DNA from 4 places in the Rahnella sp. PD12R genome. Region 2 is predicted to be linked to each of the others. Evidence: predicted binding sites of a transcription regulator. Region 2 holds the regulator's gene; each other region holds the start of a gene.
The links. The regulator Fur, encoded in region 2, represses iron uptake genes when iron is present. The targets are predictions, from matches to a motif close to ATAATAATGAGAACNACTATCAA.
Positions count from the first base shown of each region.

Region 1: feoA (ferrous iron transporter A) is a predicted target of Fur. The motif match lies at 2,468-2,490, and genes of this name have one in related genera.
Region 3: KWG64_RS04685 (TonB-dependent siderophore receptor) is a predicted target of Fur. The motif match lies at 2,311-2,333, and genes of this name have one in related genera.
Region 4: sodA (superoxide dismutase [Mn]) is a predicted target of Fur. The motif match lies at 2,332-2,354, and genes of this name have one in related genera.

Region 1 covers NZ_JAHTMS010000005.1:317,463-321,681, forward strand. The annotation lists gene feoB (Fe(2+) transporter permease subunit FeoB) at 1-1,952, opposite strand, end outside; gene feoA (ferrous iron transporter A) at 2,048-2,272, opposite strand; gene KWG64_RS12575 (Tex family protein) at 2,698-4,219, opposite strand, start outside.
Region 2 covers NZ_JAHTMS010000001.1:213,524-217,742, reverse strand. The annotation lists gene KWG64_RS01025 (methyl-accepting chemotaxis protein) at 1-1,130, opposite strand, end outside; gene fldA (flavodoxin FldA) at 1,541-2,068, shown strand; gene fur (ferric iron uptake transcriptional regulator) at 2,385-2,840, shown strand; gene chiQ (ChiQ/YbfN family lipoprotein) at 2,994-3,335, opposite strand; gene KWG64_RS01005 (OprD family outer membrane porin) at 3,349-4,219, opposite strand, start outside.
Region 3 covers NZ_JAHTMS010000002.1:152,474-156,692, forward strand. The annotation lists gene KWG64_RS04685 (TonB-dependent siderophore receptor) at 41-2,287, opposite strand; gene KWG64_RS04690 (gamma-glutamylcyclotransferase) at 2,555-3,244, opposite strand; gene chaA (sodium-potassium/proton antiporter ChaA) at 4,016-4,219, shown strand, end outside.
Region 4 covers NZ_JAHTMS010000005.1:92,978-97,196, forward strand. The annotation lists gene KWG64_RS11555 (methyl-accepting chemotaxis protein) at 1-1,325, opposite strand, end outside; gene sodA (superoxide dismutase [Mn]) at 1,633-2,253, opposite strand; gene KWG64_RS11565 (retron system putative HNH endonuclease) at 2,478-3,059, opposite strand; gene KWG64_RS11570 (AAA family ATPase) at 3,061-4,219, opposite strand, start outside.

The DNA of each region.
Region 1 (4,219 bases), on a different contig from region 2:
GAACTGACGCCCATTTCGCCGTCGCCTTTGCTGGCTTCGATAGGGTTAGAAAGTACGCTGATGCTGAAGGTATCTTTCAGGCCCTGCCAGGTTTGCCGGACTGCGCCGTTCAGCTCGCTCAGCAGGTTGAAATTCGCGGCATCAAACTCTTCACTGGTGATGTGTTCGGCGGTGTACAAGGTATTCAGTGTCCCGACGACCACTTCTTTCGCCATCGCACCGGTGACCAGCCCGACGGTAGCCTGCCAGTTATCCGGATGAACGCCCATCGGGATAAGCACCGGTGTCAGCACTTTACTCACTGACGCCAGCGCGGAGTCATTAATATTATCGACCGCCTGGCCGCTGAAGGAGAAGCTGTTCAGCGCACCGATGAAAATACTGGCGACCACGATCACTTTACCGGCACGCAGCACGAAACCTTTCAGACGCTGCCAGGTTTGCAGCAGCAGGCTTTTCAGATGCGGAACGTGATACACCGGCAGTTCCATCACAAACGGAGACGCTTCGCCGCGCATGATGGTGTATTTCAGCAAAAGCCCGGTCAGGATCGCGACGACAATACCCAGCAGATACAACGAGAAGACGACGGATGCGCCGTCCTGCCCGAAGAAGGCGGCGGAGAATACGGCGAAAATCGCCAGACGTGCGCCGCAGGACATAAACGGTGCCATCATGACGGTGATCAGACGTTCACGCGGCGCATCCAGTGTACGGGCTCCCATAATGGACGGCACGTTACAGCCGAAACCGACAATCAGCGGCACGAAAGATTTGCCTGGCAGACCGAGCGATTGCATCAGGCGATCCATCACAAACGCAGCGCGCGCCATGTAACCGGAATCCTCAAGGAAAGAGAGGAACAGGTACATCATGCCGATTTGCGGAACCAGCGGCAGAACGGTGTTGATACCGCCGCCAATACCCTGCGCAAGGAAAATCGTCAGCCACTGCGGGAAGTGCAGCGTAAAGCCAATCCACTGCATGCCCTGAATGAAAATGGCCGCAGAGCCGATATCAAAAATCGGTTGCAGCGCGCCGCCGATGTTGATCGCCAGCACGAACATCAGGTACATCACCAGCAGGAAAATCGGCACGCCGAGGAAGCGGTTGAGGATCACGCGGTCGAGCACCTGCGTCAGTTTGTTTGGCGCGGTGAGGTGTGAATTACTGACTGCCGCGCAAAGCGACGCAATGCTCTGATAGCGCGCATCGGCGATCAGCAGGGCAGGATCGTCAACCTGTTGTTCGGCCAGGCGCGTTTTCACTTCCGGCAGCAGTTTTTGTGCGTTACCCGCGTGAGTCTGGCTGTAAATATCCCCTTCGAGAATTTGCAGCGCCAGCCAGCGGCGTTGTTGCAACGCCATGTTTTCCGGCATGGCAGCCGCGAGTACGTCCACTTCCTGCTGCAGAACCGGATGATAGGTCACGCGTTCGAGTTTTTCGACATGCGGGATCGTATCGATGGCAGCTTTCAGTTCTTTGATACCGCTGGCGCGGGTGGAAACCAGCGCGACGACCGGGCAGCCCAGACGGGCGGAAAGTGCAGGGATATCAATGTTGATATTCTGGATCTTAGCGATGTCGAGCATATTGAGCGCGACGATGCACGGAACGCCGAGCTCAAGCAGTTGTAAGGTCAGATACAGATTGCGTTCAAGATTTGAGGCATCGACCACGTTGATCATCAGATCCGCGTCGCCGCTCAGAATGTAATGGCAGGCGATTTGTTCATCGAGCGAGGTCTGCTCGGAAATGGTCGTCAGGGAATATGTGCCCGGCAAATCCACCAGCGTGACCTGATGGTCTTCTGTAGAGAAGTGGCCTTCCTTGCGTTCTACAGTTACACCGGCCCAGTTGCCGACGCGCTGACGGGAGCCGGTTAACTGATTGAAAAGCGTGGTTTTGCCTGAGTTGGGGTTACCAATCAGGCCGATAGTCAATGGTTTCATACGTTAAGATCTACGTGTGAGAAAGGGAAAACGCGGGGAGTCAAAGCGGCCCGCCCCAAAAAGGTCAAAACGACTACGTGGCCAGATGCTGAAGATCAGGCCAATATCTCGAGCTGGAGAAGGTCGAGGTCTTTCTTTCTGACCACAAGGCTGGTGCGGCGGGTTTCGATTTGCACCGGATCACCCATCGGCGCGACGCGGATAATGTTGAAGAATGATCCCGGCAGCATGCCCAGTGAGAGCAGTTTCTGGCGGTAAGCCGGGCTAATCTCATGGGAAAAGCCGGTAATTTTATAAGCACATTTTGATTTAAGTTGCATAGTTTCCTCGCGAAGCGATCCGGTAAATGTGGAGACGGCGGCAGGAGAGTAAAGGTCCTCCAGTGCCGCGCTTCCTTGCCCGGTGTTCCCACTTAACTGCGATTATTGTGGCAAAAAGAATTGCTCAGAAATTGTCCCTGGTGCGAAATTGTCAGCCTGAAACTGACGGCGTAGCGAATACGCAAAGAAGTACAAACGAGAATAGTTATCATAATTAGTACGCGTGAGGAGACAAAAGAAAAGAGGTTGGCCTCTTCACGGGTATCTCCACCGCGAGGCTATGCTATGCCTGTGGGGCAGCTGTTTTATTGATTTACCTCAGTGATTGATTCATTAGGACAGAGTTTAAAAAGTGTCGAAAAAAAATACATAAAAAAAGCCGCTGGTTATCAGCGGCTTTCGTTTGAAAGGTGAAAAGGGAAAAATTAGCGTTTTTTACCCATCGCGGCGGCCAGTGCATCGGCCATCGCATTATTCCCGGCCGGAGCGGAATTACGTCCCGCCGGTTTGTTTGCCGCAGGACGTTTTTGCGCATCACGGTTATTGCCTGCCGCCGGTGCAGAGGAGCGCCGCGCCGGGGCTTCACCCGGTTGTTCGTCCAGACGCATGGTTAGGGCGATACGTTTACGCTGTAAATCAACTTCCATCACTTTGACTTTAACGATATCGCCGGCTTTCACCACGGTGTGCGGATCTTCGACGAATTTGTTCGCCAGTGAAGAAATGTGTACCAGTCCGTCCTGATGAACGCCGATATCCACGAACGCACCGAAGTTGGTGACGTTAGTGACCGAACCTTCGAGGATCATGCCCGGCATCAGGTCATTCATGGTTTCCACGCCATCGGCAAAGGTCGCGGTTTTGAACTCAGGACGCGGATCGTGCCCCGGTTTTTCCAGCTCTTTGATGATGTCGGTAACGGTCGGTACACCGAATTTGTCATCGGTGAATTCGCTGGCTTTCAGGCCGCGCAGCGCGTTGGAATCACCCATCAGCTCTTTCAGTGCCAGCTGTGTGGCGGCCAGAATGCGTTCGACGACCGGATAGGTTTCCGGGTGAACCGTTGAGGCATCGAGCGGGTTATCGCCATGGTTGATGCGCAGGAAGCCCGCGCACTGTTCGAAGGCTTTTGGCCCCAGACGGCTCACTTTCAGCAGCTGTTCGCGGTTGCGGAACTGCCCGTTTTCGTCGCGCCAGTTCACGATATTCTGCGCCATCATGCGGGTCAGGCCTGCCACGCGGGTCAGCAACGGAACCGATGCGGTGTTCAGATCCACACCCACGGCGTTCACGCAGTCTTCGACCACGGCATCGAGTTTTTTCGCCAGCAAGCTCTGGCTGACGTCGTGCTGGTACTGACCGACACCGATGGATTTCGGATCGATTTTCACCAGCTCGGCCAGCGGATCCTGCAAACGACGGGCAATGGAGACCGCACCGCGAATCGATACGTCCAGCTCCGGGAATTCCAGCGCGGCCAGTTCGGAAGCGGAATAGACGGACGCGCCTGCCTCGCTGACGATCACTTTCTGCGCAATCACTTTCGGGAATTGTTTTTGCAGATCAAGGAAGAAACGTTCGGTCTCGCGGGAAGCGGTACCGTTGCCGATCGCCACCAGCTCAACGTTATGTTTGATGCACAGCGCGGCAACCTGCTGCGCCGCTTTCGTCGCCTGACCGGTATGGGGATAAACCGTATCGATATCCACCAGTTTGCCGGTGTTATCCACAACGGCGACTTTTACGCCAGTACGCAGACCCGGATCGAGGCCCATGGTAGCGCGCATTCCGGCCGGTGCGGCCATCAGCAAATCATGCATGTTGCGGGCGAAAACGTTAATCGCTTCATCTTCGGCGCGTTCACGCACGGTGCCCATCAGCTCGGTTTCGAGGTGCAGCAGCACTTTGATGCGCCACGTCCAGTTCACCACCGCGCGACGCCAGACG
Region 2 (4,219 bases):
AGAATGTTAGTCTGGAAGGCAATGCTATTGATAACAGAGGTGATTTCCGCAATTTTCTTCGAGCTGCCGGAGATATCTTTCATGGTGCTCACGACGTCAGCCACAATGTTACCGCCCTTCTGCGCGGTAGAAGACGCTTCCATCACCAGCTGGCTGGCGTGATGCGCGTTGTCTGCATTGTGTTTTACCGTTGCCGTCAGCTCTTCCATACTGGCTGCCGTTTCTTCCAGTGCGGATGCCTGTTCTTCAGTACGGGAAGACAGATCGTTATTCCCGGCTGAGATTTCGGACGCGCCCTGATAGATGTGGTTGGTACAGTTGCGGATGGTCTGAACAGTATTTTCCAGGCTGGACTGCATAACGTTAAGCAGCGGAATCAGTTTACCCGCGCAGTTTTTGCCGAACTCTTCCAGGTAATGCGTCAGGTCGCCGCTGGCAATTACGGCGAAGTGATCGCGGATTTTATCCAGCGGTTTCACCAGCGCCATCACGAGATAACGGTCGGTCAGCAGCAAAATAAGCAGGCCGAGAGAAAAAGCCGTCAGCAGAATAACTTTGCTGTAATAAGTCAGATGGTTTGATTTGGTCTGCGCCGCCTCGAAATCGACCGCAATCTGCCCGCTGACTTTTGTCATTGAGGCACCAAAATTGCGGCTCAGCGCTGGAACGGTATCGTTCGCCAGCTGATTATAGGCATCGAAATTTTTGCCAACGGCCGCTGAATATAACGGCGTAACGCCTTGCGTGACCAGACTTTCCCAACTTGAGACCAGTTCCTGAACTGACGCTTCATCTAATCCCGGATGCGGAGCCGTTTTGAAACTCGCCAGCGCCTGTGACAGACCATCGAGTGACTGTTTTGCCGTATCAAAAATTTCCGGCCCTTTTGACGGATCCGCCTGAAGCTGCCCCACGGCACGACTTAAGCGTGTGACGGTACGGAAGTACTGATCATTTCCTTTATTGATCAGCGCCATATTGTTGACCAGTTCGGTACTGTTTTGGGTGTTCTGCGTGAGCGTATTCAGGGAGGTGACGGTGTAAATAGACACACTCGCCCACATGACGCAAAAAATGCCCAGAATCGTTAATAATGCGGCCCTGATGGTAATATTTTTTAAAAACTGCACGATATGCCTCTCTCGAAACAGGACTGTTTCTGGTCTGAGGATTGACGGGGATGCGGAGAATCAAGACAGGTAGCCAGCAGGCGTTTGCCCCCGGACATGTTTGAACACCTCTCCGGGCATCGATTTCTTTATTATGTTGAGATTCCTCTCGCATCATCTATCGGCGTTCAACGGGCAAACTTAAGGAGTGGCGGAAATTATTTCTTAATTTTGCTTTTATCCTCAATAAGTTTGAGGTTATTTAAAGCACACGAAGGCGATAACACTTAAAAAGATTGCCCGATAAACTTATCCACCAGTTAAGAAGGCGAGCTGAAACATATTCTCCGCCGCGCGAGTTTGCTATCATCTGCGTTATTATTGCCTGCAATGCAGAGCACTTCATTGAGAACAAGAGGTTAGGTAATCTTATGGCCGTAGTAGGTATCTTCTTTGGATCCGATACAGGTAACACCGAAAACATCGCGAAAATGATCCAGAAGCAATTGGGTAAAGATGTTGCAGAGGTGCATGACATTGCGAAGAGCAGCAAAGAGGATCTGGAAAAATTCGATATTTTGCTGATCGGTATTCCAACCTGGTATTACGGTGAAGCGCAGTGTGACTGGGACGACTTTTTCCCGACGCTGGAAGAGATAGATTTCGAAGGCAAGCTGGTTGCGCTGTTTGGCTGCGGCGACCAGGAAGACTATGCCGAATACTTCTGTGATGCGCTCGGTACCGTGCGTGACATCATCGAGCCACGCGGCGCGGTGATCGTGGGTCACTGGCCAACTGAAGGCTATCATTTCGAAGCTTCAAAAGGTCTGGCCGATGATAAGCACTTCATCGGGCTGGCAATTGACGAAGATCGTCAGCCGGAACTGACCAACGAACGTGTTGATGCATGGGTCAAACAGATCACAGAAGAACTGAGCCTTTCAGAAATTATTGGCTAAAAACCCTGTTGGCCCTGAGGATTTATTCTACAATTGAAGGGCCAAACTATTACTGAAATTAACAATTTAACCGCTACAAAATTGTAACTTTCGGTGGTATCAAGGTACACTGAGTTCATCTGTTTTTTCTATCGATCAAGTCGTTGCATAATTGAATGTGACAGGCATTTTGTGATCTTTATTAACAGGCTACGTTTTTGAGAATCGGCACACTTCCCTTAAACGAAGAATCCTTAAACGACAAATTTTTGTGCCGCCGATGCCACAGGCTGCATGCCTCAACTTGATTAGCACATAGTAACAGGACTGAATCCGCATGACTGACAACAACACCGCACTGAAGAAAGCCGGCTTAAAAGTCACGCTTCCGCGCCTCAAAATCCTGGAAGTGCTGCAAGCGCCGGAAGGTCATCACGTTAGTGCGGAAGATCTGTACAAGCAACTGATTGATATGGGTGAAGAAATTGGCCTGGCGACGGTTTACCGCGTTCTGAACCAGTTTGATGACGCCGGTATCGTTACCCGTCATAACTTCGAAGGCGGCAAGTCTGTTTTCGAACTGACTCAGCAACATCATCATGATCACCTGATCTGCCTTGATTGCGGCCGCGTTATTGAATTCCGCGACGAATACATTGAAGGCCGTCAGCGTGAGATTGCGAAGAAACACGGTATCAAACTGACCAACCACAGTCTGTATCTGTACGGCCACTGTGAAGCGGGCGATTGCCGCGAAGATGAATCTTTGCACAATGACAAACCTGCGCAGTAATCTGCACGGTCAGTCCGAATAAATTAACCGCTGAAAGGCGGTTTTTTTATGTTAGCGATTCAGGCAGAGAGTTAAAACGCAAAACCCCGGCAAGCCGGGGTTTGTTGTTTCTTTATATCAGGCGCCAATATATGACTCAGCGTTCACATCCTGTTAATTAGCTGGCTTTGGCGAATTGTTAGAACGAATTTCCTGCCAGATTTTGCCGCAGTCTGCCGCGTAAGCCTGACCATCGCCGGTTTTACGCGCCGTCAGACAGCGCTGATAATCCACCACACGCACGGTTTCCTGATCGGCAAACTGCTTGTGCTCCTGTTCCTGTTTCAGAACATCAAGAATGGTCTGGCACGACGCCACTTTGTCCGGCGAGCCTTCTGCTTTTATGATGCAGTTGCTGTACGCCTGGCGTAGTTTCGCATTTTCGGTTTGCGTAGCCGTTGGCGCACAACCGGCCAGTAACAGGGAAGTCACGACCATCATCAGTAATTTATTCATCGGTTTAGTGTCCTCAGAAAATAGTGAATGGAGCGATAACGATGAATTTCACGTCTTTTTCATCCTGGAAAATGTTGCCGTAACCGCCGCCCCAGCTCGGGATATCCGAGTGGTTGTCGTACTGGGTGTAATGCAGTTTGAACAGCGTACCTTTCGCGCGACCTTCCTGAATGGTGTACAGCGCATCAAGGCTCCAGGCACTTTCTTTCAGGCGCTGGCTCTGGTCATAGATTGGATTGGTACTCGGTTTGGCATCCCACGCGTAAACATAAGAACCGCCCACTGCGAAGCCCGGCAGATCCCATTTCGCCAGATCGTATAACACACCGGCGTAAACCGCTTTTTCGCCGTTGGCGTTGAAGTCAGAACGGTTATCCCACCACACATCAAGACGTCCGTTAGAAGAAGAGTACGTCGGGGTCATGCGTTGTAAAAAATAACCCTGATTCCCCTCAGCTTTGACCATCGTCCCTTCCAGACGCCAGTTGAACTGGCCGGTGGTATAACCGAAAGTCAGTGCCTGCAACCAGGCCAAACCGTCATACAGGCTGTTCGGATCGTTCTGGTTGCTGATACGATCTTCCGCGCCGTAGAACTGGTAGCTGGTGGTGAGCGGGTTGCCCATCAGATCAATTTTGTACGACGCTTTGGCGAAGTACTGATCGACGTAACTTTCAGCCTGACCGAAAGCCGCTTCAAGCACGAGATCATTTTTGAAGTCGTATTTCGCACCCAGCGAGTGGATATAGGAAACACCGGTTTTCTTGTCGTTCTGGCGGAAATCATCCATCTCCAGATGCCACGGCGATTTGTATTCATCCGCCCACATGTAGGAGAAACTCAGTTCGCCCGGATCCCCAAAATCATGTTTATACCCGGCTTCG
Region 3 (4,219 bases), on a different contig from region 2:
AAACTCCCTTCCCCGCCACAGGGAAGGAAGTGAGTCAAAATCAGAAGTCGTAGGTCGCGGAAAGCTTAAATTCACGCGGGTCGCCCTGCGTCAGATAACCGCCCGTCGCGGATGCCCAGTATTTCTCGTTGGTGACGTTTTCCAGATTGGCACGCCATGTCAGCGTGTTCTGGCCGACCGGCATCACGTAACGTAAACCGAGGTCCAGACGCGTCCAGCCGTCCACTTTCAGGCTGTTTTCTTCATCAGCATATTGCGAACCGGAGCGGATCACTTTGCCGAGCGCCGTCACACCGCTGCCGCCGGGAATATCCCATTCGCCGCCAAGCACCCACTGGTAACGCGGAATACCCACCGCATCTTTGCCGTTGTAAGCGCCGTCCTGCGTTTGGGTCATTTCCGGGTTCATCCAGGTCACGCTGCCGTTCAGACGCACGCCCAGCACCGGTTCGCCAAATACGTTCAGCTCTACGCCACGGTTACGGACTTCACCGTAGGTGCCGTATTCATAGGTGTCGCCGGTGGCGCGGTACATGCCGACCGGTTTCTTAATCTGATAAAGAGATAATGTGCCCGCGATGCGGCCAAAGTCGGTTTTTACGCCAACTTCATCCTGTTTGGAGGTTTCAATGCCGGAAGCCTGACCGCCGTTGGTGACGACTTTGCCGTTGTACGTGGTGCCTGACACTTCACCGGCCTGCAAGGCTTCGATGTGATTCGCGTAGAAGGAAACGTGTTCCCACGGTTTCACCACAAGGCCAAAAGCTGGCGTGACTCTCATCTGCTCAAAGGAGTCAGTTTCGGTGCCGGTGTAGCTGTAATCCTTCACGATGACGTTCTGGCGGCGCAGACCGGCAATCAGTTGCAGACGGTCGTCGAGCATCGATAAGGTATCGGAAACCGACACGCCGACGTTCTGGACACGGTTACGCAGTGCCGGATCGCCCATGCTGCCGCCCGCATACAAAGTAGCCGGAGAGCTGGCGTCAACCGGATCATAAATATTGGTATTAATCGACGATGCCGACATGGTGTACGCGGTTTTGTATTTGCGGTACACGCTCGACATGCCCAGATTCACGCTGTGGCTGATAAAGCCGGTGTCGAATTTGCCGCGAACGCCCGCCTGCGTGGCAACGCTGTCAGAGACGTACGGCACGGTGAGGCGCCCCATGGTTGCGTTGCCGTTGTCATCTTTCAGAGTCGGAGAGCTGTAGTTACCGTATTCACGGTCATGGTTCATACCGACCGCGCCGTAAACGGTCCAGTCGTCTGCCACGTCGTACTCGGCTTTCAGCATACCGAATTCATTTTCCAAATTACTGGAAGCAAAATCCTGCCCGTAGTTTTTGGTCGCTGAAGGCGCATCCGGCACCTTGGTCGCATTGCCCAGATAGACAACCGGACGGCCGCCGTGAACAGTCTGTTTAGTCACGCCGAAATCAAAGGAAGAGCGGAAACGATCGCCGCGATAATCGAGGCCAATCGAGCCCATGGTCAGGCGGCGATGTTCGTCATTAACAGCCGTTTCGCCTTCACGGTTCACTGCGTTGACGCGCACGCCCCACTGATTGTTATCACCAAAACGACGACCAACATCCACCGCCCCGCCCACCTGAGAAGATGAGGTGTAATCAACAGTCACGCGGTTGATTGGCGTATCCGTGGCGCGTTTGGGTTCAATGTTGACGTTACCGCCCACGCCCGTGCCGCCCGGCGGAACGCCGTTAAGAAAGGCGCTGGAGCCTTTAAGCAGCTCCACTCGCTCGGCCAGTTCCATCGGCACCAGCTGGCGCGGCAATACGCCGTACAGGCCGCCGTAGGAAATGTCCTCGCCGTCTAACGCAAACCCGCGGATGTTGAAGGTTTCCGCGTAGTTTCCGTAGCCGTAACCGGTCTGAACGCTGGCGTCGTTATTAAGCACATCACCAAGCGTGCGGCTTTGCTGATCCTGAATCAGTTTGTTGGTGAAACTGATGACGTTGAACGGCACATTCATGGCGTCCTGCTGGCCCAGAACGCCGAGACGCCCGCCGTTGGCGACGTCGCCGTCAAGATAGGCCGGCACCGGTGTCTCGCCGCCCGCTTTAAAATCGGTCTGTGCGGCAGTGACGGTAATGGTGTCGCCGGTTTTAGACGACGCCGTATTAACAGCGTCAGCCGCAAGTGTTGTTGTTGTGGCCGCATGTGCAGGCAGCGTAACCGCCGCCAGTGCGGCAGAGATCACCACTGGCAGCAACTTACGGGCGAAAACAGGCGTGTGAAAAATTTCACGTTGAGCGCGCATTGAGGATTCCCTGAAAAGTTCAATCGATAATGAGAATAATTATTAAAACCATTCGGATTATGCTCAGGCGTTCTGCAAATGCAACCGACTTTTCGTTAAAAAATCATAGTAAACAGGATGTTAATGGGGGTTTTAAGTATCACAGGGAAATCATAACGGCAGGAAACTAAGGCTAATCGTTTGAATTCAGGAAGATAAAAATAACGGCGGAGAAAGGAAACGCTGCGCAGGGAGCCTGCGCAGCGGAAAAACGTGTTTCAGGAAAAATCAGCTCAGGCCAGGAACATCAAAGCCGGGTGAAACCGACAGCAACATTCTCACCTGTTTAACCAGCTCGCTCATGCAGTCATCGCGCATGCCGTAATTATTCAGCTCTTTTTCCAGCGCAAACAGATATTGCGCGTTGGTGCCCAGCGGTCCGCTGGCCTGTGCAATCAGCGGCGCGATAACCTGATAGTCAGTGTCAGCTTCGTACTGCGGGTGCGACGGATCCATAATAAACACCAGCGCGGTGACTTTGCGTCCATCGTCGAGCTCAAGCTCACACCACGTCGGACGGTAGCAGCCGGTCACCATTTCGCGTTTCCACAGCAGCTCAAGCTCTTCATGCAGTTTGTCTTCCGGCAGACGGAACGCCAGACCGGTGGTTTTTCCGCCGTCGCGCAGCGCCAGCATACGGCCCGGCTGGGCATGGGTTCCGCGCCCGGAAGTCAGACGTAAACAGAATGCACGGTGATAACCATGCAGGGTGGCAGGACGCGCCTCTTCGGAATCAAAGACCGGGTTCCACATCAGTGAACCGTAGCCAAAAATCCACACCGGGCTGTTGTCGGGGCGACGCGCCAGGGCACAACCTAATGAGGCGGCGCGTTGTTCAGGGGTCAGTAGCATCGATTCATCGATATTACCGAATGCTGTTTTACAATCTGCGTTACGCAGGAAATCTCGAGTTAACATTCATTCCCCCTTCTGTACCACTTACTTTTGAACATGCCATGCTGTTAACGCTGTGTTCTCCGCTGTCGTGGGTGCGAGTTATACCTGTTATCGGACAAGCCCGGCATTTTGCTGAGGCCGCCGTTTAAATTTTTAGGAAATTTAGTATTCCCGTGTTTGTTGAAACCTTATTCGTTTCTGTCGTTGCAATCAAGGTTGCGGGGGATCACAAAACGAAAATAAAGTGATTATTTTATGAACATTGTAAGAATGTTGACTTTTTGAGGTGTCATTTATCGTGATCGACCTTTTTTATACGCTTCATCTTCGCCACTGAATTGTTTGTTACTGTCATTACGTGCGCAGCCGGTGCGCAATAATCACCCCGGCTGCTACCCTCTGGGTATCGCGCCGGAGGAAGCTGTTTTTTAATTTCTTCAGGGCAAAAAATGTGAAAATTCACATCATAACCCTGTGGGTATGGCGATGATTTACATAAACTGACGCATTCGTGTCATTAAAAACATAACAATACATAACTCACTGTAATTTATAAATTTAAAATATTAACAATCAAAGTTAAGTAAAGAAAAAACCACAGTTAATGCAAATTATTTACCTGTAAACACTGATTAAGTGATTTTTTTATGACTAACATCAATTATTTTCTGTTAACAGATTAATTTATCTACTATACTTAATGAGTTACATCTTTATGCTGCTATGCATTTTACTGACAACCGGGGACAGGCGGTTGTTACTTCGTGAGTGTTTATAAGGAGAATAATCATCATGGTGTCGTCACAGGAACATCCAAAAATCAAAACCCGCCATCAGGAATACTCCCTGATTTTCCCTATTGCCGCCCTGATTGTTCTCGTCCTCTGGGGCAACAGCAGTAACTTCGCCTCCGTCGTTGGCATCAATTTAATTGCGCTGGTCGGTATTCTCGCCAGCGCATTCAGCGTTGTGCGTCACGCCGACGTCCTGGCTCAC
Region 4 (4,219 bases), on a different contig from region 2:
ACTTCGCCGACCTGCTTGCCGCCCAGGGTGGCGGTGCCCGATGCTTCGCTCGCCAGTTTGCTGGCGTGATGGGCGTTATCGGCGTTCTGTTTCACCGTGGCGCTCAGTTCTTCCATGCTGGCGGCCGTTTCTTCAACCGCGGCGGCCTGCTGCTCGGTGCGTGAAGACAAATCGGTATTCCCGGCGGCGATTTCCGCTGCTGCGTGGGAAACCTGCGAGACGCCTGAGCGGATTTCATAAATCATCGTGCTGAGATTCTGGCTCATCCCCGCAACTGCGTTCATCAGCATGCCCAATTCGTCACGGCGCGTGGTGGTGCGTGCGGCGGTCAGATCACCCTGTGCAATGGCTTCGGCGGTTTTCAGCGTATCGCGGATCGGCTGCGCAATCTGGCGGGTAATACGCCACGCAATCAGGATACCGGCGAGCATGACAATCAGCGTGATCAACATCATGATCATCTGCGCATTGCTGATATCTTTGTGGGTATTATTCAGTTCGTTTTTGAAGATTTTCGATACCAGCGCGTTCATCTCGGCGGCTTTCACGGAAAGAAGTTGCGAGTTTTTCTGCTCATCTTCATAGGCGGGCATGTACGCCACAACGTGGCTTTTGTAGGTCGCCAGCGCGGTCATCAGCGGGGCCAGCGTCGCCTGCTGATTGGGCAGCAGCAGCGCGTTAAGTTTTTTGGCGTTGGTCTGCGTATCGTCGATGGCCTGCAACAATGTTGCCTCAGATTCCTTGTTGATGCTGAGCAACAGGCCGCGCACGTAATAACGCACACTGATCAGTTTCTGAATCACTTCCGCAAGGGAAAGACGAATCGACGGATCGGCATCTTCGACGCGTAACTGGTCTTGCAGGCGCTTCACGACGGCTTCGGTTTCGGAAAGGTTCCAGCTCGCACGCACCGCATCTTTTCTGTCGACAGCCTGTTTGAAGGCGTCCTGCGCTACCTGATATTCACGGATTTTTACCGGTACCTGATTGAGATCGGCCTGGCTGGTCGCATCCCATTCCAGTTTGCCTTTCGACTGCGCAATCAGCTGCGACAATGCATTAATTTTGTCCTGATTTTGCTTGAGATAGGCAGGGTCGTAGTTGAGCTGATACAACGTGCGGCTGAGGCGGGCATCATTAAGTAACGCGTTCATCTGATTACTAAAATCAACTTTCTCGGCCCGCTGGCTGATGTCATTAAACTTAATCATTCCGGCTGCGGTGATCACCGCGGCGATCAAAAGAACCAACCCGAAGCCGAGGCCCAGTTTGGTGCCGACTTTGAGATTACTCATCCACTGCGAAAGACCCGTACCGTTGCCCATTGCTGTTCTCCGTCAAGCATTCCATGCAATAAAATTTGCGATTTTGTGACGCCTTTGTGAACAATCTATCGTCAGGACTTAAGAGAAACTTTATAGGTGTCGGGGGGTATTTTTGATTAATGAGAGGGCGGTCTAAAAATGGCGGAAGGTGAAGGGATTATTCGCTGTAACACAGTGATCAGGCTTACGTTTTTTGTATAAAAGCCAGGACATAAAAGTCGGGGCATTAAAACGAGGCATAAAAAAGGCAGGTCACCGACCTGCCTCTTGCGAAAACATCGTGCCCGCTAAGGGCAGCAGAGCGAAGTTATTTCGCTTCAGCCAGACGTTTTGCTGCTTCGTCCCAGTTTACAACAGCCCAGAAGGCTTTGATGTAGTCAGGGCGTTTGTTCTGATATTTCAGGTAGTAAGCGTGTTCCCAAACGTCCAGACCCAGCAGCGGGTAACCGGAAACGCCTGAAACAGCTTCGCCCATCAGCGGGCTGTCCTGGTTTGCAGTAGAAACAACAGCCAGTTTGCCGTCTTTCAGAACCAGCCATGCCCAGCCGGAACCGAAGCGGGTTGCTGCTGCTTTCTCAAAAGCTTCTTTGAAAGCATCAACGCTGCCGAAATCGCGTTCGATCGCAGATTTCAGTTCGCCCTGTAAGGTCGTGCCAGTTTTCAGGCCTTTCCAGAACAGGCTGTGGTTAGCGTGGCCACCTGCGTTGTTACGCAGTGCAACTTTCTTGTCCGCAGGCACTTTGTCCAGGTTGGCAATCAGCTCTTCAACAGACAGCGCAGCCAGTTCTGGCAGGCTTTCCAGCGCGGCGTTAGCGTTGTTAACGTAAGCCTGGTGGTGTTTAGAGTGATGGATTTCCATCGTTTCTTTGTCGAAATGCGGTTCGAGTGCGTCGTATGCGTAAGGCAGTGATGGCAGTGAATAACTCATGTTCATCGTCTCCATAGTGTAGGGCGGCACCGTCTTTGTGAGCACCGCGTAATCAGTCGGATCATTATAGTTAATTAAATGATATTGAAAATGATTATCTAAGCCCGACGCTTGGTAAGGCTACGCGTAAGCCCCTGTTATTGAGGGCTTAGAACCAGATAACCGCAAACAATCCTAAATTGTCTAAAGGCACTGAGTGCTTAGAGGGTTCAATCATTGATTCTTCAGCCAGCAAGATAAAACCGGTAAGGCAAATCATCCAGAGACAGATCGTGTGCGCCGCTGCGATATAACTTTTGCTGAGTACGGCGTTGTTTTTTGCGTGCAGGCAGATTTAGCCCGTAAAGGTCGATCGTTACTTGCGCCCTTTCCTGATCATGCACAGTTGCAGCGGCAGAGGGTTCAATCGAACCATCATCATTACATACAAAAAAGTGTTCAAAATCGTAGAGAACGTCATCGGGTTTTAGCAGCGAAGGATTGTACTTCTCGCCCTTCTGTTCCTGGCATCGGTTGCAGCAGGGGAATAAATTTCCCCACGTATAAGCCAGCGCTGGAAAATGTTTTTTCGGTTGAAAATGCTCAACAGTTTCCAGGCTTTCAATGCCGATGATTCCATCACAAAAAGCGCAATGATTCAGCGTCATGGCTAAAAGCGCTTCACGCATTTGCTGATAGCTTTTTTTGGATCGCCAGCTAAATTTCGAATTAGAATTTGCAGCTCTGGCGGTCACAAAATCATCCGCCCACTTTGCATGTCTTGTTGCTAAAAGCGGCGGGCAAGCCGGTCTGGTAATTTTTAACATGTTAATTCCCTTTAGGTTTGCGCCTTGCAACTTGTCTCATTTCCATCTGGACAATACCTTCCAATTCTTCGCTATTTTTGGCCAACAGCAATTCAACCGTTTTCTTCAGTTCACTGTCATCCTGTGTGCCAGCTAAGTAACCATTTCTTGCAAGCCGGAGCTGTTCTAATAACTCTTCCGTTTCAACATCAAATTGTTCTTCGACGCCGAACACTTCTTCCAGAATCACCTGATAACTTTTCCCGCCTGCGGATTCCGTCGGCGTAATCACCTCGGAAATATGCGGATCACGGCACACCAGACGCTGCGGATCGGGCAACCGGTAAACCCAGGCATCTTCCACTGAACCCACGACAAACGGTGAATGCGTGGAAACAAAAACCTGCGCATTGGGCAGTAATTTTTGAATCGCCGGAAGAATGCGGCGCTGCCATTTCGGGTGCAGATGAATATCGACTTCGTCGAGGAATAAGATGATCGGTTGCGAGAAGATATCGCAATCTTCTTCCCATGGTATATCCTCAAGACGTAAGGCGAGATCTGCCACCCAGGCAATAATAGATTTCATCCCATCAGGTAAAACATTTAGAGGCACAGTCTCGCTATTTATATCTAAAGATATAGAACGAGGTTTTCTTACTAAACGAAATACAATTTCGAGATCACAAATTGATTTAATGAAGTCAGTGATTCTACTAAGCGAAAAGTCATATTTATTTTTTTCTTCCCATTCACCATCTTGCATTGCGAGTGCGGCATTTGAACGGTTGATTGCTATCCAATTAGAGATGGTTTTTGGGCGAACAGTAGAGCTAAAAGACAGAGCATTCTTGAAAGGAGATTCTCTAATTTCGGTATAGGAAAAGTTATCGAATTTTTCAGATAGTGTGGTTTGGCCTGAATAAGAGAACACGGCAAATTTGGTGGTTGTAAATAATTTATCAAACGGAAGGATCGCCTTTTTTTGATAATCATTAATCTCTTTGTGATTAGAACCAACCCAAGCCTCTAAGGTATCTGAATGTATGAATTCTTGGTCGATAAGACGACCATGATAAGAACCTTCATCATTATTAAAGGAAAATTCTACCCGGCTGTTATCACTCCTAAATCTTTTAAGAATTAATAATTCATCAGACATCCTCCCCTCAAAAACCGCC